DNA from 2 places in the Candidatus Defluviilinea gracilis genome. Region 1 is predicted to be linked to the other one. Evidence: riboswitches for the same ligand, from Rfam matches in the RefSeq annotation. Region 1 holds a riboswitch; the other holds the start of a gene.

Region 1 (11,789 bases):
CGTTCCCGTCTGCGCGGTGCCAATGATGTCGCGTCCGCGCAATGCGGCGGGAATCGCCGCCTCTTGGATCGGTGTGGCAGTTTCATACCCCGCGACTTTGATTCCCTGCATGAGGCGGGAATCTAAATTAAATTGTGTGAAGTTCAAAATGGTTTCCTGTTCTTCAGAAGCCTTGCACGTGTAAAGAGTGAGTATCCCTCAGTCGAAAACAGCGGTGGACTGCTGATGTAGATTATTGATGCGGAGATTATACACCACATCCAACCCTCGCTGGTTGAGTAGCCTAAGCAAGCGTTTCTTAAGTCTGGAGCCATGCTCTTTTGCGCGCGGATATCACGGAACACACGGAGTAAAGGTAACTTTTAGCGGACAACAAAACCACATGTGATAACTCTACCCTTCCCTCCGATTCCACACCGATGAGCGGTTTGCTATAATAACTTCATGAAGTCCAACGCAGAAATTCTCATCATCGGCGGGGGAGTAGTCGGCGTGTGCTCAGCCTATTTTCTGGCAAAACAAGGCGCGCGGGTGACGCTCATCGAAAAGGACGAGATCGCTTCGGGATGTTCGTATGGCAACGGCGGGTTGATCGCGCCCAGTCATGCCGTGCCGCTCGCGTCACCTGGCGCGTTGGGCGATGGGTTGCGCTGGCTGTTCGACTCTGAAAGTCCGTTTTACATCAAGCCGCGCATGGATGCTGAGTTAATCCGCTGGTTAGCGCGTTTTGTGTGGGCGAGCCGCGAAGGGCAGATGTTGAAATCTCTGCCGGTCTTGCGCGATCTGTTGTTTGCCAGCCGCGCTCTGTATGAAGAACTGTCGCAAACGGCTGGCTTTGATTTTGGCTTCGAGGGCAAAGGCTCATTGCTGGTATGTCTTACAAAACAAGCGCTCGAAAAAGAACGGCGTGAGACACGCCTCTTCGAAGAGTTCAAGATTCCCGTCAGCATGGTGAACCGTGATGAAGCGCTCGAACTCGAGCCTGCGCTGTTGCCGTCGATCGCGGGCGGCGTGTATTACCCGCGCGATGGGCGTATCGACCCGCGGCGCTTTGTCGTCGGGTTGGCGGAAAAGGCTCAAGAGTTGGGAGCCCAACTCCACACAAAGACAGAGGCGCTTGAGTTTGAATCCCAAGGCGGGCGGGTGACGAAAGTTCACACCACGCGCGGCGAGTTCACTGCGGAGCAGATCATCCTTGCGAGCGGTTCGTGGTCGCCACAGGTGGCGCGGGCGTTGAAGTTGCGTATCCCGATTCAGCCTGCCAAGGGATACAGCGTTACGGTGGAAAATCCGCCGGTGACGCCGCGCCTGCCCCTATTGTTTTCGGAGGCGCGTGTGGTGATCAACCCCCTTGGTCACGCGCTTCGCATCGCCGGGACGCTTGAGCTGGCTGGCATGGATTTTTCGCTCAATCCCCGGCGGGTGGCGGCAATGCGAAACGCCTCGTCGGACTACCTGCCTGGTTTGGCGGAGGCGAGGGTCATCGAGATTTGGCGCGGTCTTCGCCCGTGCACGCCCGATGGCTTGCCGATCGTCTCGCGCGTGAAGAAGCTTGAAAATGTGATCGTCGCGGCTGGTCACGCCATGCTGGGTATGTCGCTGGGACCGATCACCGGCAAACTGGTTTCACAGCTGGCGCGGGGAGAGGCGTCGCAATTGGGTTTGACTCCGCTGTCGGCGGAAAGGTTTTAAAACACGCATTTGCTTCTGGGGAATCGGAGCGATTTTTCCACTTTGCATGTTTGTTAGGCAGTTCAAACGAGGCGCGCCGGTACTCTGGTCTGCCCAGTACTTTCGTTCAGACGACTCTTACAAAAATGTTTGTAACTTTTGCTTAGCGAAACTTTCAATACAAGTGGTTGGCATGTAACCTTTAGGCACACCCTGATCGAAAAGGGTTTGCCCACTCGTGTGGCAATTCATTTCCTGGAGGTCCCATGTTTACTATTTCGACAAAGATTGCAAGGAAAGTCATGAATGTCGGCTTACTCCTTCTCATGCTTCTCTCCACAGGGTTTGGAGCAGTGGCGCCAGCGCAAGCCAGCGCCAGCGAGCAATCGCTCAGTTACGCGATCGTGTTCGTCTCGCGCAAGATCCCGACGAACGGAAGCGTGTACTACCCCGCCGGCGGCTCAATGCCGGGCGTAATGCCATATAGCCGCTTTCAAGTTGCCGCCCCGGGCAAGTTGATCGTCCGTGAAGCGAGCGGCGCCACGCGCACTTTGATCGATGGCGCCGCCCCAACCGCCGCGTCGATGAACCTGATCGACGTTAACGCGCCGGACGTTTCGTTCGATGGAACAAAGATCGTGTTCGCCGGCTTGGCAAACGGTTCCTATTCGTCAAATCCGATGAATAACCCGGGCGCCTGGCGGCTTTACGTGATCAATGTGGACGGCACCGGGCTAAGGCAACTCACCTTTGCAGATCAAAACCTGAACATGTCGCAGTTTGGCGGGGTGGCTTCATCCCTCTCTCGCTACGACGATACAGATCCCGCCTGGCTTCCGGATGGGCGCGTTGCGTTTTCGTCCACGCGCTGGCCCTCGTTCGGCATGTATGGCGCGGCGCGCACCAGCAACCTGTATGTTGTCAACGGCGATGGATCCAACCTGCACCGCATCACATCCGAACGTAACGGCGCGGATCGTCCGCTCGTCGACCCGTTGACCGGGAAGATCGTTTTTTCGCGCTGGTGGCGCAACCATCATGTCGCTACCAACGATATGGGCACCATCCCAGACCCGCGCGGCGGATATATTATGAAAGACGGCTTGTGCGCCCTCAACAGTTCCGGCGCGCGCTGTTTCGAGCCGGGCGGCAAGTTCAACATGGAACGCAATTCCTGGTTCCTTGCCTCCATCAACCCCGATGGCACCGATCTCGAACAGTTTGCCGGGCAATCCAACACGACGTTCAACGGAAGCAACATTAACCATGCGTACGGCGGGTCGATCGCGCCGGACGGTTCCATTTACACCACCTTCTTCCCGATGGCGAACGGAACGGAAGCCGCAGGCTTTGGCGGAATCCGACGCTACCAGCGCGGACCCAATGGCTATTCACACATCATCGGCATTACTACTCGCGATGAAAGCGTTCAACAGTTTGTGAAGACGAACCCCAACTCGTACGGCGTGTACGTGGGCAATTACGCCGGTGAACCGGATGTCTTGCCCGATGGTCGCGTGATCATCTCGTGGGCGCAAGATGCGACACAGGATTACGGCTTATACATCATCAATGCCGATGGCAGTGGCTTGACCAAACTGTACGATAACGTTGGCACCACCGAACTCCGCGCGCGCGCGATCCGCCCTCGTTCCGCGCCGGTGATCGCCGACAAGATCACCCAAAACCCCAGCCAACTGCCTCCGCTGGCGCAAGGTCCTTACAACACCGATGGGACGTTTACCTTCCAGGCGTTGAACGTGTACTTCAATGCGCCGGTGGATGTGAATATTCTCAACGCCATGCCTGTGGGTTCGGCGAACACCATCCGCTTTTTCATCGATCACCAGCGTTCGCAACAGACCGGCTCCATCGAAGCCTTCGACTGGCCCATCCTGCTTGAGGAGGTGCAGATTAACCCGGACGGTTCTGTGACGGCGCAAAGCCCAGCCAATGTGCCGCTGTTCGAGCAGATCCGTTCCGCTCAGCCGGGCTATGAAGTTCCGCTGGTTGGAAATAACAAGTTCTACTTCGAATCCCCTGGCGCGGCGCACGTAGCGGGCGAAAACTATGGTCGCCCCGGCGCAGTGACTGCGTGTGTCGGTTGTCATGCCGGGCATACCATGATCGATGTGCCTAATGCGGAAGCCGCCAAGTGGACCAACCTCGCCACCGGCGCGACCGTGTCGGTTTCTTCGACAGGCAGTGGTTCGCCCAGCGGCATCAATGACCGTCGCGTGAAAATGAGCATCCCCAACGGCGCCACCCCGCGTTATTGGTCGAGTGGCGGCGGCAACCCCAGCGCGCAATGGGTGACGTTGACCTTCCCTGTTCCAGTCACTGTGCGCACGGTGCGTTTGTATAACCCTGCCAGTTTCGACTCATCGAACAAGGTGTTGGATGCGACCGTCCGTTTGTATAGCGACGCGGCAGGCACTGTTGAAGTTGCCAATAAAAACTCGGGTCCGTTGACCGACACAGGCACGAATGTGGACTTCCCTGAAGTGTTTACTCGCGTCGTGCGCGTTCAGTTCAATTCGGTGAGTGGCAATGCCGCCGCCCTTGGTGAGATCGAAGTCATCGCCCGGGCTGAGGCGGCAAATGGCACAGGCGGACCAACCGCAACGGCGGGCCCGAACGTTACTCCCACGTTTGTGTCAACATCTACCAACACGCCGTCTGTGCCGGTGACCAGCACATTCACATCCACGCCGACAACTGTTGTATCGAATACGGCAACATCCACGAGTATCGCGCTCCCCAGCGCGACGGTCACGAACACGCCATTGCCGCCGGCGACGAGTTTGCCGACCATCACGAACACGCCGGTGATCGGAGTGACGAATCCGCCGGTGAACACGAACACGCCGGTGGTCGGAGTAACAAACCCGCCAGTGAATACGAATACGCCGGTGTTTGTGCCAACCAATACGCTTACGCAGGTCAGCCCATTGCCGACGAACACCTCCATTCCCGGTTCGCCGCTGGTTCGCACGATCTTCCCAACCGCATGGACAACGAGCAAAGGATCGGTCACCGGTTCGCTCGCCAGTTTGAGCCTGTTCGACCAAAAGGGAGCGGATAACAATCCTCAGGCGTATGTCGCCTTCCAGACGCCGTCTAGCGTGTACGACGGGTACCAGTCATTCTTTATCCCGGCAGATTTAAACCGCTCGCTGGTGACCGGCATGGCGCTGGAACTCAACTATAAATCGCCGGGACCTTCGACGCAGGTTTGGACCATTGCGCTGTACGATTGGAGATCTAAGAAATGGCTCACGATCGGCGCCACCAACGTGGATAGTTCGGTGGAGTGGCGCAAGCAGTTGATGGCACTGCCGTTCATTTCGCGCTACATTTCATCCAGTGGCGAGATCCGCATCCTCTTGAAATCTAACAATGCGAATGGAGACGCGTTCCTCGATTACGAAGCCATCCACCTCGGTCTTGCGGCGCCGAATGGAGCATTGCCTGAACCAACTCTGACGCCGACCATCATCGTTCCAAGCCCGACGGAAACAGCCACACCGTAGCAACGTCATACGAATCAAAAAACGGACAGCCGAGCGGCTGTCCGTTTTTTGATTTTCATTATAGACCCGCGGCTTGTTTCAGCGCGCTGGCTTTGTCGGTCCGTTCCCATGGGAATTCGATATCGTCGCGACCGAAGTGACCGTAGGCGGCGGTTTTGCGGTAGATCGGCGCGCGCAAGCCCAAATCACGGATGATCGCGCCGGGGCGGAGGTCAAAATACTCATCCACAAGGGAGGCGATCTTTTCATCCGCAATCTTCGCGGTGCCGAAGGTTTCGACGTTCACCGAAAGCGGACGCGCGACTCCAATCGCGTAGGCAACTTGCACTTCGACTCGATCCGCGAGTCCCGCGGCGACGATGTTCTTCGCCACGTAGCGAGCCGCATATGCCGCGGAGCGATCCACCTTTGTGGGATCTTTGCCGCTGAACGCGCCGCCGCCGTGACGTCCCATGCCGCCGTAGGTATCTACGATGATCTTGCGACCGGTGACGCCCGCATCGCCCATCGGACCGCCGACCACGAATCGCCCGGTTGGGTTGACGTACACCTTCACATGTTTGTCCACCATGTTTTCGGGAAGCGCAGGCATGATGATCTGATCGGTGACGATCTCGGTGATTTCGTTTTGCGAAACATCCGGCGCGTGTTGTGTGGAGATGAGAACCGTATCGACGCGGACGGGCTTGCCTTGCGAGTATTCGATCGTAACCTGACTCTTCGCATCGGGTCTCAGCCAGGGGATGCTCCCATCTCTGCGGAGTTCGCTTTGTCTACGGGTCAACTTGTGCGCGAGGTAGATGGGGAGGGGCATGAGGGTGGGCGTTTCGTTGCACGCGAAACCGAACATCATGCCTTGGTCGCCTGCGCCGACCGCTTCCACTTCGGCTTCGGTCATTTCGCCGGCTTTGGCTTCGAGGGCTTTATCCACGCCCATGGCGATGTCGCCGGATTGTTTGGCAATGGCAACCTGCACGCCGCAGGTGTTGCCGTCGAATCCTTTTTCGCTCGAGTCGTAGCCGATCTCGTTCACCACCTTGCGGACGAGCGCGTCGTAATTGAAACTCGCGTTGGTGGTAATCTCGCCCAACAGCATCACGAAGCCGGTCTTGGTGGCGGTCTCACACGCCACGCGCGAGCGGGGGTCCTGCTCAAGGCAGGCGTCCAGCACCGCGTCCGAGATCTGATCGCACATTTTGTCGGGGTGTCCCTCCGTCACTGATTCAGACGTGAACATCAGTTTGGGGGAGGTCATAAAAGTGTTGCTCATTTCGTTCTAACTCCTTTAAAAAAATTTGCCCTTTCAGACGAGCAGAAAGGGCAAATCAGTTTTTGGTTTGAAACCCTCTCATCTCCCAGAACATCCGTCTGTAGGAATTGGCACCTTTTCAACGGTAGTCTAATGAGAACATTGTTGATAGGTTGTCGAGGCATCGTCGGGCCGTTCCCTCCGCCTCTCTGGATAAGAGCGCCTTGCAGGGCTATTGAATTGTGGCGGCAGTGTACCACATGGAGAGGGGTTGAGTCAATTTTATTGCCGCTCCCAACGGATGAGGATCAAGAGTCTTGCAAGTGGCTGGGTATCGGGTTCTCACTCAAGTAATTTTTAGGCAGGGAGGTATAGAGGTTCTCCGGGTAGTATGGTGGCGCGTTGTTTTCTGCCTGCGCGAGAACCACAAGCATATCGCGAAGGGATGGAAAGAACCATTTTAGCATCTTCGAGTATCCGCGATGAGCATACGTATCGACAATTTCCGCGGCGCGTATCGAATAGCCGCAACCGGTTAATATCTGGGTCAATTCATCCAGCGTCCATTCCCGGTTGTGGCGGCCGTACACGCCATAACCCGAGTAGGGATGATAGATATTTTGCCTGTTTTTAAGCAGGGCAAGGATATTGCGCAATACAAGCACGTTGGGGGTCGTGATCAATAACTTGCCGCCGGGCTTGAGCACGCGATGGATTTCCATCAGCATATGCGTAGGGTCAAGCGCCAGGTGCTCGATGATTTCCCAGCACAACACGGTATCGAAACTATGGTCGGGGTATGGGTAACGGTCCAGTTCGACGTTGAAGGTCTGATACTTAAACACATGCTCCTCGCCGATGGCGGGCTTTGTGAGTTTGATCGAACTTTCAGACGGTTCTCCGGGAATAACCGCATTTGACAGGGACAACGAGTACGGAAAATACTTTTTCAGCAACAAGGTGGTGAAATAAGGCGCCGCCCCCAGTTCTAACAGCCTCTCGCCCTGATTTCCAGACGGTATAAAGCGCAGGGATTCGTGAAAACGATGCGCGTGGGCGTCTAAATACCGCTGATTCTCCTCCTGCCAGTTTTCGCCGCCTTCTTGAGAAAAACCCGTTAGATATTGACGAATCTCTGAGATTGTCGGTGTAGGCGTTGTCATCTAACCTCCATGGATAAATACGTTACTTTACTTTGCTTGATCTCGGATATTGAATTGTAGGATCGTTTCTATCTCTCGTTTACCAGCCTTCGGCTTTTGCCTTTGAGCCGGGGTATCTTTGCTTAATTTCTCTTCCTCGTCATTATAACCTTTCCATGGCGATCAATCGTTGCGGATAGATGGTAGATCGCTCTTTCGAATCCTTCGCGCAGGGACAGTAAGTAGGTAGGTAACATTCAGTAGTTCTCCTCAACAGAGTTGATTTCCCGCCGCTTTATATCAAGACGCGGAAGATTATTCCAGATGTGCCTATGCAGATTCTCATAAGCCTCGTTGAGGAGAGTTTTCAACTGGGTTGATGATTTTTGGAAATAAAACAACCTCCGCGTGGAGGTTGTTTTTTGTTGAGTTACAGATAGATGTAGTAACTGCTCAGCGATTTTCAACGAGCGGGGCTAAAGCTACCTGATTTCGACAAGCTCAATCCAAGGCTCAGCATGTGGAAGCCCCTTCGGGGCTGGCGTAATGAGTCCGCTTGAGCGGACTTTCATGAACTGAGGCAGGATGCTACGCGACCCGCCGAAACCTCATGCGGCAGACGGTTCCAGTATTTGAATCGATTCGTCTGCGAGCCACGCCGCGTATTGCAGAGCCTGACGAACGTCTTCCTCCTCGAGATAGGGATAATCCTTCACGATCTCGGCGGCATTCATCCCGTTAGCGACGAGATTAACGACCAAGGCGCCCGCCCATCACTAACGGATCGAATGTGATGCGATTGAATTGGGTCATGGTTTTAATCTCCAAATTTCAGTATATCGCAAACAGCAGAGTCTTATTTTGGCGATGGAGTAGGTGAAATTGAACTGCCTTTCGGCTAATCATTTAGACGTTTTCTTCGCCGCCTTCTTCGTCTTGCCGACTCTCCGATACGGCGGCATATCAATCACGCAGATCTGACACTTGCCCGTATCCAGCAACTTATTCCACAAACTCGGGTAACTCTTCGCAAACGACTCGGGGTCAAGCGTGGACGTGATCACCGTCGGCAGGTTGGCGTAGTAGCGGTGATTCAAAATCTGGTGCAGTTTATCCTCTGCCCACACGGAACTGATTCCGCTTTCTTTCAGGTCGTCGAGCATGAGCAGGGGTGTGGTGCGGATTTCGTAGGAACGGCGATCAAACGTCACGTCCGAGTTGGGGCGAAAGGTGGCTTTGAGATAATCCAACAGAGTCGATACTTCCGCAAGGATCGCTTGTCCGCCGAGGAGCAGGCGATAATTCCCAACCGCCGCGGCGAGATGCGTCTTGCCTGAGTGCGATCCGCCGAGGATCACCAGCCAGCCGTTGGGACCCTCCGCAAAATGGACAGCCGCATCCAGCGCCTCGTGCAAGCGCTTGATGTGTTGCGCGGTGACTTTCTCGCGCACGATCTCTTTGTCTTTGACGGGACGTCCGTAACGATCTTGTCGCTCCTTCGTGATCGTCGTGACAATTTCCTTGCCGACCTCATCGTCGCGTGTTTCAAAATTGCCAAATGACAAGTCCTTGATGTGCGAAAGCGACAGCATCGAGATGCCAGGGTTGCTTGTCTCGGTGGGACGGCGGAAGTCGGGCGCGGTGATGCGGATGTATTTCACGAACTCCGCATCCTGCAAACGCGAACGGATGCGGCTCTCGACTTCATCCAGAATCAAATTCGTCGTGATGACCGTCGGGAGTTTGTTGATGTACCGCGCGTTGATGATCTGGAATAGTTTTTCCTGCGCCCATGGGGTTGCGTTCTGTGTGCCGAAATCATCCATCACGAGCAAGTCTGCGGTGCGGATGGTTTCAAAGCGTTCCTCAAAAGTTGTTTCGGGGTCGGCATACGCGAAGCGAAGTGAATCGAGCAGATCGGGGACAGTGATAAACAACGTCGGCACGCCGCGTTGCACGCATTCATTTGCAATCGCCGCGGCGAGATGCGTCTTGCCGCATCCGTACGAGCCTTCGAGCAACAACCATCCGCTCAATGTTTTTGCAAAATGTTCCGAAGCGTCGAGCGCGTCGCGCAGACTCGCCACTTCCTGCGGCGAGACAAATTCCGCTTTGGGGTTGCCCGACGAGTTGAAATTCGCAAACGTGAGATGACTCAGCCGTTCGAGATTGCTCATCTCGTACAAACGCTGGCGCGCGTTGTCCGCGATCTCATTCGCGCGGCACACGCACGGTTCAAGCCGACCGAATTTTTCGTGTCCCACTGGCACGTCCACGCGCAAGAAGCCCACGCCTCCGCAGTATGGGCAATCGGGCTTACCGAGCAACGGCGCGACGTTATCCATCGAGATATTCGGCGAACTCGCTTTTTGTGTAGCGCTCAGAACCTTGTCGAGCGTCCCGTTGATTCGTTTTTCCATGCCTGCCTTCATCTTTCCATCGTTTCAAAATCGCTTCGCAATATTTCCAATTGCGTTTGTTATTTTTCACCGCGAGCTCGATCGCCTCGGCGATCCACTCCGCATGATACGTCCCTTCCGCATCTTTCAACGCGTCCGCGATCATCGGCGTCAGCGGACCGATATTCTCCTCGTACAACCGAAACACATTCGGTCGCTCCATCGGCGGCGCAGAAACAACACTGGATGGATTCCACTTTCCACTTTCTATCGCTTGGATTCCCGCCCGTCCCCTCGGAGAATTCAACAGGAAGTAAACCACCGCTTCTCTTTCGACCGTCAGCAGGCTCCCGCGTTTGACGGCTTTCTCCAGCCCGCGCTTGATCTCCTCCGCCCCCAGCCCCAACTCCTTCACATCGAAATCCATCTTCGTCAACGCCCGAAACGGACTGTCCATATGCTCCGCGCGCCAGAGAAAATACAGCGTCACTTTCAACTCCGCCGCATCGTCAATCTCTTTCAACAACTCGTGAAAGAACTTATCAGGCAGAGAAATGAATGTCTCGGAGTCGGTAAATCCACGGAAAGTCTTCATAACCTTCATCTACGCAATACGCAGTACGCAATACTTCGTACTCCGTACTGCGTATCCCGTAACTCGTATCATTCGTTAGGTTTAAACACCCTCGTCGCCGCATTCTCGAATTTCGCCAACGCGCCGCGGAAGACCAGCTCCACGCTCCCAACGGGACCATTACGATGCTTCGCCACAATGATCTCAGCCACGTTTTGCTTCACCGTATCTTTCTCGTACTGGTCGGGACGATAGATGAACATCACGATGTCGGCGTCCTGCTCTAAAGATCCCGATTCTCTCAAATCCGATAGCACAGGACGTTTATCCGAGCGTTGCTCCACCGCGCGACTCAGCTGCGCCGCCGCAAGGACGGGTACATTCAACTCGCGCGCCAGCACTTTGAGATTGCGCGAGATGTATGAAACTTCCTGCACGCGGTTATCGGTGCGCGTGTCGCCGCCCATGAGTTGGAGGTAATCAATGATGATGAGGTCGAGACCAAACTCAAGGTGAAGTCTTCTGCATTTTGTTCTTAATTGCAAAGGCGTGATCGCGGGCGTGTCGTCGAGATAAATGTGCGTATCGCCGAACACTTCAATCGAGTGTGTGAACAGGGGCCACTCGTTCTCTTGCAACTTTCCCGTCCGCAGACGTTGCGAGTCGATTCCCGTCTCTTGCGCGATCAATCTCTGCACAACTTGTTCGTTGGACATTTCCAATGAAAAAATAGCCACATGCTTTTTGTGTGTCAACCCCGCGTTCTTTGCGATGGAAAGAAGAAAGCCCGTTTTACCCTGGCCAGGTCGGCCCGCGATAATCAACAGGTCCGATGGTTGTAAACCCGTGAGCATTTTGTCGAGGTCAATGAATCCCGTCGGCACACCGACAATTTTATCGGGGCGTTTGGCGAGCGTATCAATTCGGTCATAATACTCGCTCAACACATTGGAGATCGGCTGAAGGTCGTGTTTGAGCCGCCGCTCGCTGACGTTGAAGACCGCCTTCTCCGCCTCATCCATCACATCGTCAACGTTCGTCTTCTCGTTGTACGCAATCGAAGCGATCTTGTTCGCCGCGTCGATCATCTTGCGACGGATCGAATGTCCCTCCACAATGTGCCCGTACGATTCCGCGTTGAGCGACGACGGCACTTGATTCACCAACGCGGTGAGGTACGCGGGTCCGCCGAGTTCGCCGAGTTGACCGCGCTTGTCGAGT
Region 2 (11,789 bases), on a different contig from region 1:
CATTTATTTTTTATCTCCACCTTTGACGCGCTCGTTGTATATCGGTGACGCGCCTTTCTCTTGGTAAGAAATGCTGAAAGTTCATCAACACTCTTGATTTGCAGTTTGTAATCTGATGCAAAATTTTCATTTGTCGATTTCCGAAATGAGTTTCGAGTAAAACCATCATAACCAATTTCGATTTGCATTTTTTTCGCTACTTCAAAGCACCACCTTTGAATTTTCTCTATTTCATTGCAAAGTTGGCGTGCAGTTAAACTATGTCCTGTTGGTTGCCCATGAAATATCTTGTTACGAAAGCTATTTATGCCGTCAAGGTCTGCTTTTAACAAATCATAGGATGATCCAATTATGTCTTTGTAAGTTTTTGGATACAAACGATTAAATTTGTCTATAAAATCGTTGAAGTATAGATTATTATTTGAAGCAATGGTTTGAATGATAGATGGCACATCTTTTTTCTCAAATATGGGATATTGATAAATCAGGTATGAGAAAATCCGCCTAACTTGTCGCTCACTCTTTACCCAAGCAATTACAAAGGCATCAGTTCGCCCTGTCGTGTAGGGTGAATTCACCAATATTTCGACAGTTCTAAATTCATTGTAGATGCTGTTAGGAAATTGCTTATTGTGAGACATGAAAACACAGCCTTATTTAAGCTTAGTATTGATGGTCGTTTGACCTTGTTCAAAATATTGGCCGGCTGTGCTCATTAATACTCCAATCCATTCGTCAACCCATTTAACCTTTGCAAGTTCAGGATTAGAGTTGGTGTAATCGGTACATTCTTTTAGCAAGGTGCTATTTTCTGGCAGAAATATGAACGGATATGCGCTGTCGGCTAAACCATAATCCCATACTTCAAGCGTTAATTCCCAACCTTTGATCGCTTCGTCAAACATGTTTTTTTCTGTGTTCAATGATGATGGCCACGAGCCATTCAAGAGAGAGTAGGCACTTTTCACTTCTGCGAGTTGATTTCTGTAATCGTCATTGGATACGCCCTGTTCTGTCATAACGTTTAGTTTTTCTGCTTCTATTAAAAAGTTGTTGAGATTTGATCTGAACTCTGCTGAAATTCCGCTACCACGAAGAAGGAGGAAGCCAATTACACAAATAACGGCAAGAAGCAACGCGCCACCTATACCCGCAAAGGCAAAAATAACTTTCTTATCAATTGTGAAAGCGTTTTGTTGTTTGTTAACGGGGGATTGCGCTTGAGGCGAGTTGATAAACTCAGGCCTGTATTGTGATTGGGGTCGTTCAACTTGAGACGATATAATTTTCTTGCTTGTTTCAGCAAAAAATCCTCTGGCGCTGTATTCTGGATGACTTGTGATTTTCCAAAAAACGAAATCAATGGGCCAGAATTCAAAACCTTTGATGGCGATGAACCGTTCTGAACCTCTTAATACCCAAGAACCGCCAAATTCATGACGCATTATTTCTCCTAGATAAGTCCCCCAAATATTGGCTGTTCTGGAAATAGCAAGATTTGTTTTTTCGTCTTTCATTCGACTAGATAGGTTTTGATAAGCCTGAGACAATAGGTCATCCAATTTACCTATGCTTCGCTCTGATATGTCTAAATCCTGCCCAAACTTTTCTTTGGCTAATTTAATCGCATAATCGGTGGTTGCTTTCATTTCATCTTTGACATTAGTCATGATGTCTCCATGTGACATTAATTTATACCGTAAGAAGATGGCTAATTAGGAACAGACAGTGGCGTCTCCGTATACCATCCTAACTTATTTGGGATGGTATACCGCCAAAGTCGGAAACTTTATAACCTCTTACTCTTTTCCATTGTACTCCCGAAAACTCCTATCCAACTTCCTCACGGTATGTTTTTGTCATCTTGTTAAGTTCAGGAGTTCCGATTTTTTACTCATACCTCACAACAATCCCTCGCTCACCAGCAACTCCGCATTATAGATCGAGCCGCCTGCCGCGCCGCGGATGGTGTTGTGTGATAGGACGACAAACTTCAGATCCAAGATCGGATCGCGCCTGACCCTGCCGACGACGGTCGTCATCCCTTTGCCTGCCAGGCGGTCGAGGCGCGGTTGTGGACGATCCGCTTCTTCGCGGACTTGAATCACGGGTCGCGGACTCGACGGCAACTCGCGCGCGGCTGAGGCGGCGGAGAAATCTCGCAGGATCGCCTCCGCAGTTTGAGGGTCGGTGGGACGCGTCAACTCCACGCTGGCGCAGACGAGGTGACCATCCGTCACTGCTACGCGGGTGGTATGCGCGCTGAATCGGATATCCGCCAGATCAATTTTGTCTTTGTTGAATTTGCCAAGCATCTTGCGCGGCTCCCATTCCACTTTTTCCTCTTCGCCTTTGATGTTGGGAATCACATTGTCCGCGATGTCGAGCGAGGCGACGCCAGGATAGCCCGCGCCCGAAAGCGCCTGCAACGAGACCGCGAAAACTTTTTTCACGCCGAACGCATCGTCGAGGGCTTTGAGCGCGATGGTTAACCCCGTGCTCGTGCAATTCGGATTCGTGATGATGCAACCGCTATAGTTTTTGTTCTTGCGTTGTTGTGTGACGAGATGGATGTGATCCGCGTTGATCTCGGGGAGGAGCAGTGGCACATCGTCGTCACGGCGATAGGACGATGCGTTGGAACACACCGCCATGCCCGCGCGCGCGAACTGCGGTTCGAGGTCTTTGGCGATCTCGTTGTGCAACGCGGAGAAAACAATTTTTGCCTGCGCCGATTCGACTGTGGCTGGCACGACGATCATGTCTTTGGCATAGTCGGGCATCGGTTCGTTCAAGATCCAGCGCGTGGCTTGCGAATATTTTTGCCCGACCGATTTATCGGACGCGGCAAGCGCGACGACTTTGAACCAGGGGTGATTGTCTAATAACGAAATAAATCTTTGACCAACTGAACCTGTTGCGCCGAGGACGGCTACGGGGATGGGGGAGGGCATGGGAGGGAGTCCTTTTGAGGTGTGAGATAGAGATATGGGATACGGGATATGAGATATGAGATATGAGATATGGGATACGGGTTACTTACTTCGTACTTCATATTGCCTATTTGCCTATTTGCTCATTTGCCTTCTTGTCGACTTGTTAACGATCAACCCATGCAACGCTTTCACCGCATGTTCCGTATCGCGCGCGTCAACGACGAGACTGATCGAAACTTCCGACGAGCCTTGCGCGATGGCGAGCACGTTGACGTCCTCCTCGCCGAGTCGGCTGAACACCTGTCCCGCCACGCCGGGCGTATGGAGCATTCCCGCGCCGACGACGGTGATGATGGAAACCTCATCGGTAGACCAGACACGGTCAATGTCATTGTCTTCGATCTCGCGCGCAAACGTCCCTTCGAGCGCCGAGACAACCGACGACGCGGCTTCGGCAGGCAAAGCAAAACAAATGGATTGCTCCGACGAGGCTTGCGTGATCAACGGCACACTCGTGCCAGTGGACGCCACCGCGCCGAACGCGCGCGCCGCCACGCCAGGCACGCCCAACATACCGCGCCCTTCGATGGTCACCAATCGTTGTTTGCGGATCGCGGTCACCGCTTTGATGACGCGCCCATTCTTTTTTCCATTCGACGTTAATCGCGTGCCCGCATGAGTCGGGTTGAACGTGTTGCAAATCCGCAGTCCAATGCCCGCCTCCACCACAGGTCGAATCGTTTTCGGGTGCAACACTTTCGCGCCGTAATACGCGAGTTCCGCAATTTCGCCATAACTAATTTCAGCCAACGTCTGCGCCTCTTTCACAATACGCGGGTCGGTCGTCATCACGCCGTCCACGTCGGTCCAGATCCACACCTCATCGGCGGGCAAGGCTTTGCCGATGATCGCGGCGGAATAATCGCTCCCTCCGCGCCCCAACGTGGTGACGATTCCATCGGGTGTCGCGCCGATGAACCCCGTTGTGATCGGCACAATGCCCGCATCGAGGATTGGATTCAACGCCGCGCGCGTCTTCTCTGTCGTGACTTTGAAATCGGGATTCGCGTTCTGGAAGTGAGCGTTCGTGACGACAAATTCGGCTGATTCAATCCATTCGGCTTTTATCCCCGCCTCGTTCGCCACCGCCGCCAGCAAGCGGACGCTCATCCGCTCGCCCAGCGACGCCACCGCATCCAACGCGCGCGGGCTGGCTTCGCCGATCACGGCGATCGCGTTGCATAAATCGATAAGCGCGAGAATCAGAGAGTTGATTTCGATTTTTGTTTGCTCGCGGAGTGTTTCATCCTTGACGAGCGAATCAAGCGCGGAGAAGTGTTTTTGCCGAAGCGTGGATTCGGCCTCCGCAAGCGAATCAAGCTTCCCCTGCGCGGCGAGCGAAGCCGATTGGAGCAGAAGGTCGGTCACGCCGGACATCGCCGAGGTCACGACCACGACGCGCGCCCAATCCTTCTTCGCATTGCAAATGATCTGCGCCGCGCTGACGAGCGCATCCGCAGAACCGACGGACGTCCCGCCGAATTTCATCACGAGTGTTTTGCTTGACATACTCTTCTCCTTGAACTTAAGACCTGACAGGTCTTCTAAGCGTATTGGTCTATCCTGAGGCTTGCGCGGACAAAGATCACTGACGAGCGAACTTTTGCGGAGACCTGTCAGGTCTATGTTTCGAGATAAAAAAACGCCCCACGTTTCCGTGAGGCGTTGCGCATTTCGAGATAACTTTTGTGCGAGTTACTTCATCCATCCAAGCGCAAATTCCTCACGGAGAGTTCCTGAGGTAGTAGTAGTCATGGTGGTGAAGCAAGCGTGTTGCATGTTGGGCGGTATTCTATGCGAGGCATGAGATTGAGTCAAGTGACGAATTTCGAATTCGCCATCTACTTGAGCGCCTGGTCAATGTCCCAAAGAATATCTTCGATATCTTCGAGACCGATCGACAGGCGGATAAAATCGGGGCTAACGCCGGCGGCGAGCTGTTCTTCTGCCGAAAGTTGCGAGTGGGTGGTGCTGGCGGGATGGATCGCCATGGATTTCGCGTCTCCCAAATTGGCGACGTGGCTGAGCAGTTGCAACTTGTCGATGAAACGCGCGCCCGCTTCTTTGCCGCCGTGAATGCCGAAGCCGAGCATGGCGCCCGAGCCTATGGGGAGATATTTTTTTGCCTTTTGATGATCGGGATGCTTTGGTAAACCTGAATAGGTGACCCACTTAACTTTTGGATGATCCTCTAAAAATTCCGCTACGCGTTGCGCGTTTTTACAGTGTTGTTCCAAGCGCAGGGAGAGGGTCTCCAATCCTTGCAGGAACCACCAGGAAGCGATGGGCTGTTGACACGCGCCGAAATCGCGCAGGATGCCCGCGCGGGCTTTGGAGATGAAGGCGGCGGGACCGAAGTCGTCGGCGTAGACTACATGATGATAGGAAGGATCGGGTTCGGTAAAGTTTTTGAAGCGCCCGCTTTTTTTCCAATCGAAATTTCCCTTGTCCACGATCGCGCCGCCGATGGCTGTGCCATGCCCGCCGATGAATTTGGTGGTGGAGTGGGTGACGATGTCTGCGCCCCATTCGAACGGGCGGCATAAATACGGCGTGGCAAAGGTGTTGTCGATCATCAAGGGAATGGCAAACTCGCGCGCGATGGCGGCGGCTTCTTCAAACGGAAAGATATTGACGAGCGGGTTGGAAATGGTCTCGCCGTAAATAATTTTGGTGTTGGGTTGAATGGCGCGCCGAAAATTTTCGGGGTCGCTGGGGTCAACCAACGTGACCTGGATGCCCAATTTGGGAAATGTATATTTGAACTGTGTGACCGTCCCGCCGTATAAAGTGGACGGCGCGACGATATGGTCGCCCGCTTCGCAAATGGTCAAAATGGCGGTGGCTTGCGCGGCATGGCCCGAACTGGTCTCCACGGCGCCGATGCCGCCCTCTAAACTGGCAATCCGTTCTTCAAACACGCTCGTGGTCGGGTTGGAGATGCGCGTGTAAATGTGACCCGCTTCTTGCAAGGCGAACAACCGCGCGGCGCGTTCCGTGCTTTGCAGATCGTACGCGGCGGTCTGATAGATCGGAACGGCGCGGCTGCCGGTCGCCGGGTCGGCTTCGTAGCCCGCGTGTAACTGCCGTGTGGAAAAACCGAATGTGCGAATATTCTTCATTGCGTTATGTTCCGTACTATCGCTCCACGTCAAACGCCGTGTTTTGATAGACGTAATAGTTCAGCCAGTTTGAATACAACAAATTGGCATGACCGCGCCAGCGCACGTTTGGAACTTGAGACGGGTCGTCATTGGGGTAATAATTTTTAGGGACGTGGATCGGCAAACCCTTGTTCACATCGCGGTCATACTCGCCTTTCAATGTGAGCGGATCGTATTCCGAGTGACCTGTTACGAAGATGTGCTTTCCATCCTTCGAGCCGACGATGTACACCCCCGCCTCCTCCGACTGCGCCAAAATTTGGATCTCGCTCACTTGGGCAATATCTTCGCTGCGGATTTCCGTGTGGCGCGAATGCGGCGCGAGGAAAAGATCGTCGAATCCGCGCAATAAACTTTCATTGGGCGCCAAGACGCGATGCTCGAACACGCCGAACATTTTGCGCGGCAAATCATATTTCGGAATCCCATAGCGGTGATAGAGCGCGGCTTGCGCTCCCCAGCAGATGTAAAAGTTGGATTCGACGTTTGTCTCCGCCCAATCTAAAATTTGGGTGAGTTCATCCCAATAATCCACATCTTCAAACGGCATTTGTTCGATCGGCGCGCCGGTGATGATCAACCCGTCAAACTCTTCGTTTTTTATTTCCTCAAACGTTACGTAGTGATTAAGCAGATGCTCGGCGTCCGTGTTTTTCGACTCATGCGTGGCGGTGTGCAGTAAAGTGATCTCCACTTGCAACGCGGAGTTGGACAACAGCCGCAGTAACTGAGTTTCCGTCGCGATCTTGGTCGGCATCAGGTTCAGGATCGCCACGCGCAAGGCGCGGATATCCTGGCGGAGCGCGCGGTCCTCGTCCATGATGAACACGTTTTCATGTTCCAGCGTGGCGCGGGCGGGAAGGGTGGCGGGAATTTTTACAGGCATGGGAAAAGAAAGGATGAATTCAGAAGGATGAAGGATGAAAATTCATCCTTCCTATTTCATCCTTCATCCTTTCTTAGTTGAGCGCTTGCTCCAAATCCCACAAGATATCGTCAATATCTTCGAGACCTACACTCAAGCGCACGAAGTCGGGTTTCACGCCCGCGCCGAGTTGTTGTTCCTCATTCAGTTGGCTGTGGGTGGTCGAGGCGGGGTGGATGGCGAGACTGCGCGCATCGCCCACATTGGCAAGATGGCTGAACAATTGCAGGCTGTCAATGAACTTTCTGCCCGCTTCCAAACCGCCCTGGATGCCGAAGCCCAAAATCGCGCCGGCGCCCTTCGGTAAATATTTTTTCGCGCGCGCATAATCGGGATGGCTCTTGAGTCCGGGGTAGGTGACCCACGAGACCTTGGGATGCTTCTCCAAATATTCGGCAACGGCTTGCGCGTTCTGCACGTGACGCTCCATGCGCAAACTGAGCGTTTCGAGTCCTTGAATGGTCTGCCATGCATTGAACGGAGCCTGGCACGCGCCAATGTCGCGCAGCACATGCACCCGCGCTTTGATGGCGAACGGAGGCAAGCCCGCGCCCGTTAAACTGGAATACACCAAGCCGTGATAGGAAGGATCGGGCGTGTTGAAGTTTTCAAACTTGCCGTTGCTCCAGTCATAGTTGCCGCCGTCCACGATGACGCCGCCGATGGTGGTCCCGTTGCCAGTGATGAACTTGGTGGTGGAGTGGGTAACGATGTGCGCGCCCCACTCAAACGGACGGAAGAGATACGGTGTGGCAAAGGTGTTGTCGATCAGCAGTACGAGGTGATGTTTTTTGGCAATTTCAGCAACTTCTTCAAACGGGAAGACGGCAATATCGGGATTCCCCAACGTTTCGCCGTAGATCACTTTGGTGTTCGGCTTGATCGCCGCCTCGAAATTCTTCGGGTCGGTTGGGTCCACGAACGTGACTTCGATTCCCAGCTTCGGCAGGGTATACGCAAACTGGTTGTATGTGCCGCCATACAAGTGCGATGAAGAAACGATATGGTCGCCAGCGCTCAGCAAAGTGAAAATAGCTTGCGCTTGCGCCGCATGACCCGAACTTGCGGCAAGAGCCGCCACGCCGCCTTCGAGCGAAGCGATACGCTGTTCCAGCACGTCGGTGGTTGGGTTCATCAAGCGGGTGTAGATGTTCCCCAACTCCTTGAGCGCGAACAGATTCGCGGCGTGTTCGGTGTTCTTGAACTGATAGCTTGTTGTCTGGTACAACGGCACGGCGCGGCTCCCGGTGGTTGGGTCGGGCGAATACCCGGCGTGCAACTGACGCGTGCTAAAACCATATTGACGTTCGACGACTGTGGACATGAAACTCTCCTTGAGTATGATTTATCCGCCCATCAGGAGAAGTTTAAAAAATTTACCTCTCCTGAAAGCACAAGAAGAGGCATCATTGACGATTCCGTCCTCTCATCTTCCAGATGTGAATGGCCGTTGCCATTCATATTTGCCGAATTTGGCACCATAACTTTTGGTTTGGTTGCCGAAGCATCAAAGGGTCGGTCCCTCCGCTTCTCTGGATAAGAGCGAATATTTAATTGCGCGTGTTATATCACGGTGAATCGAAATGTGTCAAGAGTTAAATGTGTTTTAGTCATGGGTTTCCCAGGAAAGCGCGCGACGTGTTCCAACGAATGACACGGATCGTGGCTTTGCAATAGACATAAAAGAGAACGTTTACACACTGGTTCGCCATATCCGAGCGTTCCGTCCTTGAAAACGCCATAGTTGAGTGCGGTATAATCCCAACCGCAATGGCTCGAAGAAAATCCCCCGAAGATTTATCTGTTGAAGAATTACGCCGTTTGTTGATCGAGAAACGGCGCGGCGCGCGGCGTGAACGGCTGGAGCATTTTAAAAGAACAGGCAGGGTCGTTGCGGTGGAACCGGACGCGCTCGAGTCGTCTGCTCCGGTGGTGGAGACGCTTGAGGAAACCGGCGACCAGCCTCAAGTTCCGGAGTCGAAGCGGCGGCGTGCCATGGACCGAGTCCTGTTGGCGGTGGAAGTCCTCGCGGTGGTGGGACTCGTCGGAGTCCTCATCAGCGGGTTCGGGGTCTTGCGCGATCTCAATGAAGAAGTCGCATCGGCGTTCGTGCAGGTGGAGTTGACGCCGACGCCGTTGGTGATGGCGGTGGTGCTTCCGTCGGGACATGTGCCGCCCGACGCGCAGGGAAACACGCGCCCGAACGTGGAGGAGATCCCCGAACATCTGCGACCGATGGTGCAGTCGCTGGAAAATTTGCCGATCCCCACATCCGCGCCTGATCAGGCGATCCGTTTGCAGATCCCCGCGTTGAGCGTGGACGCGCCGATCGTGCAGGGCGATGGTTGGGAGCAACTCAAAAAAGGAGTTGGGCAAAATCTCGCATCGGCGAACCCGGGCGATAATGGGAATGTGATCCTTTCGGCGCACAACGATGTGTACGGCGAGTTGTTCCGCTATCTGGATAAACTTGTGCCCGGCGATCAGATCATCATTTATACTCAACAGCGGCAGTATGTGTATGTGGTGGACCGCACGGCGGTCGTGGAGCCGACGGCGGTGGAAGTGATGGCAAGCACAGGAAGCCCAACCGTGACGTTGATCTCGTGTTATCCGTATTTGGTTAATGATGAGCGGATTGTTGTGTTTGGAAGGTTACAGAATTAATTGTTGATGTGCTGGTCGAGTAGCCCCGTGTAAGTCGGGGCGTATCGAGACCAGATTGTCAGTAAGCAAAACAATTTTCAAAACAAGAATTTGTGGTCTCGGTACGCCCTTCGCAACTAACGCTCAGGGCTACTCGACCACCGTATGAAATAAAAAGGAGTACATCAAATGGCAAAAAATAAAAGACCGATCGTAAACATGGCATCTTCGCAAAAGACCGTCGAGTTTAACCCCGACTACACTCACGTCAAAAAAGATCTGGCGCGTATCGGAACCCTCGCGGGGTTTTTCGTCGTCGTGTTGATCGTGTTGTCGTTCTTTCTCAAATAAATTTTTGCCACTGATTTCACGGATTTTTACAGAAATTTAAAATCCGTGTGAATTCGTGAAATCCGTGACTAAAGAGGTTTTATGTCGCGCATGTTTGTCCCCGGTCCCGTTGACGTTGCCGATGAAGTTTTGCAAGCGCAAGCCGCGCCGATGCTTCCACACCGAAGCAAAGAGTTCGAAGCCATCTTTCGCCGCGCTTCGGAAAAATCGCAAGGACTTTTTTATACCAAGTATCGCGTCTTCCTCAGCGCCTCGTCTGGGACGGGTTTGCAGGAAGCTGCGATTCGCAACTTTGTAAACAAGCGCGTCCTTTCCATCGTCAACGGCGCGTTTGCCGATCGTTGGTACGAAGTCGCCGTGTCAAACGGAAAGGATGTCGAGAAACTTTCTTTCGACTGGGACAAACCCGCTTCGCCCGACCTTGTGGCTGATTCAGTCAAACGCGGCGGATTCGAAGCCCTGACCGTCGTCCACAACGAGACGTCTACCGGGTTGCAGAATCCCGTGAAAGAGATTGCGGAGGCTGTCCGCGCGGTTTCGCCAGAGACGTTGATCCTCGTGGACGCGGTTTCATCCCTCGGCGGCGCAAAGATCGAAATGGATGCGTGGGGACTCGACATGGTTCTCACCTCGTCGCAAAAATGCCTCGCGCTTCCACCGGGACTCGCGCTTGGAGCCGTCTCAGACCGCGCCATGGAAAAAGCCAAGTCGGTCGAGAATCGCGGCTGGTACTTTGACCTCGTCCGCATGGAGAAGCATCGCGTGAAAGATTCCTCTCCCGCCACCCCGGCGATGTCGCTCATCTTCGCGCTCGATTTCCAACTGGATCGAATCTTCGCCGAAGGACTTGATAATCGCTTCGCGCGTCACTCCGCCATGGCAAAACGAGTCCAAGATTGGGCGGACGCGCACGACCTCTCGATGTACGCGCCCGAAGGCTATCGCTCGCAAACGGTGACGACGATCAAGAACGAGCGCGGCATCAACGTCTCTGAATTGAACGCCTTCCTCAAACAGCGCGAGATGCGCATCGCGGGCGGATACGGTCCGATCAAGGAATCCACCTTCCGCATCGCGCACATGGGCGAGATCCAAATGGAAGACATCGAGAAACTGCTTGTGGCGATGGAAGAGTACTTGAAGAAAAGTTGAAAGTTGCAGGTTGGAAAGTTGAAAGTTGAGAGTCTGGCAGATTTTGATTTCTTGCCCAGACTCTTTTTTATTTATAATCAGGCAACATGGATTCGAAACCTGTGACCTTTGACCTGCAACTTGAAACAATGATCTATGGCGGCGACGCGATGGGACGCCTGCCCGACGGTCGCGCGGTCTTTGTCCCGTTTGGGTTGGCGGGAGAAAAAGTCCGCGCGAGGTTGACGGAGGAGAAGAAAAATTTTGCGCGCGGGCAAATTCTCCAAATTCTCGAACCCTCAAAAGATAGAATTCAGCCCAGATGCAAACATTTCTTTTCTCCTCTCGCGCTGAGCGGAGCGCTAGCGGAGACGAAGCGGGGAGAGGGGACAGGGGTGAGGGCTTGCGGAGGATGCCATTACCAGCACCTTCCCTACGAAAAACAACTTGAGATAAAAAACGAAATTCTGATTGACCAACTCAAGCGCATCGGCAAGATCGAAAACCCGCCCGTTCAGCCGATGATTGCGTGTCCCACTCCATGGAATTATCGCAATCACATGCAGTTCTCGCTGG

What was found. Region 1 has a riboswitch for S-adenosylmethionine ahead of metK (methionine adenosyltransferase). Riboswitches for the same ligand answer to the same signal wherever they lie in the genome.
Region 2: it holds a riboswitch for S-adenosylmethionine, as region 1 does, so the genes downstream of both, AC16KF_RS13025 (O-acetylhomoserine aminocarboxypropyltransferase/cysteine synthase family protein) here and metK (methionine adenosyltransferase) in region 1, are expected to answer to the same signal.

What each region holds. Positions count from the first base shown of each region.
Region 1 is NZ_DBNHEF010000067.1:135,020-146,808, reverse strand. It holds gene AC16KF_RS10910 (DEAD/DEAH box helicase) at 1-147, opposite strand, end outside; gene AC16KF_RS10905 (NAD(P)/FAD-dependent oxidoreductase) at 445-1,692, shown strand; gene AC16KF_RS10900 (DUF7402 domain-containing protein) at 1,974-5,204, shown strand; gene metK (methionine adenosyltransferase) at 5,263-6,474, opposite strand; SAM riboswitch class I at 6,550-6,673, opposite strand; gene AC16KF_RS10890 (class I SAM-dependent methyltransferase) at 6,762-7,616, opposite strand; gene AC16KF_RS10885 (DUF433 domain-containing protein) at 8,204-8,356, opposite strand; gene AC16KF_RS10880 (ATP-binding protein) at 8,498-10,015, opposite strand; gene AC16KF_RS10875 (DnaD domain-containing protein) at 9,933-10,589, opposite strand; gene dnaB (replicative DNA helicase) at 10,658-11,789, opposite strand, start outside.
Region 2 is NZ_DBNHEF010000074.1:64,771-76,559, reverse strand. It holds gene AC16KF_RS13055 (hypothetical protein) at 1-641, opposite strand, end outside; gene AC16KF_RS13050 (hypothetical protein) at 654-1,670, opposite strand; gene asd (aspartate-semialdehyde dehydrogenase) at 1,902-2,954, opposite strand; gene AC16KF_RS13040 (aspartate kinase) at 3,069-4,505, opposite strand; gene AC16KF_RS13035 (O-acetylhomoserine aminocarboxypropyltransferase/cysteine synthase family protein) at 4,838-6,118, opposite strand; gene metA (homoserine O-acetyltransferase MetA) at 6,135-7,046, opposite strand; gene AC16KF_RS13025 (O-acetylhomoserine aminocarboxypropyltransferase/cysteine synthase family protein) at 7,120-8,409, opposite strand; SAM riboswitch class I at 8,509-8,628, opposite strand; gene AC16KF_RS13020 (sortase) at 8,856-9,752, shown strand; gene AC16KF_RS13015 (hypothetical protein) at 9,921-10,082, shown strand; gene AC16KF_RS13010 (pyridoxal-phosphate-dependent aminotransferase family protein) at 10,164-11,234, shown strand; gene AC16KF_RS13005 (class I SAM-dependent RNA methyltransferase) at 11,321-11,789, shown strand, end outside.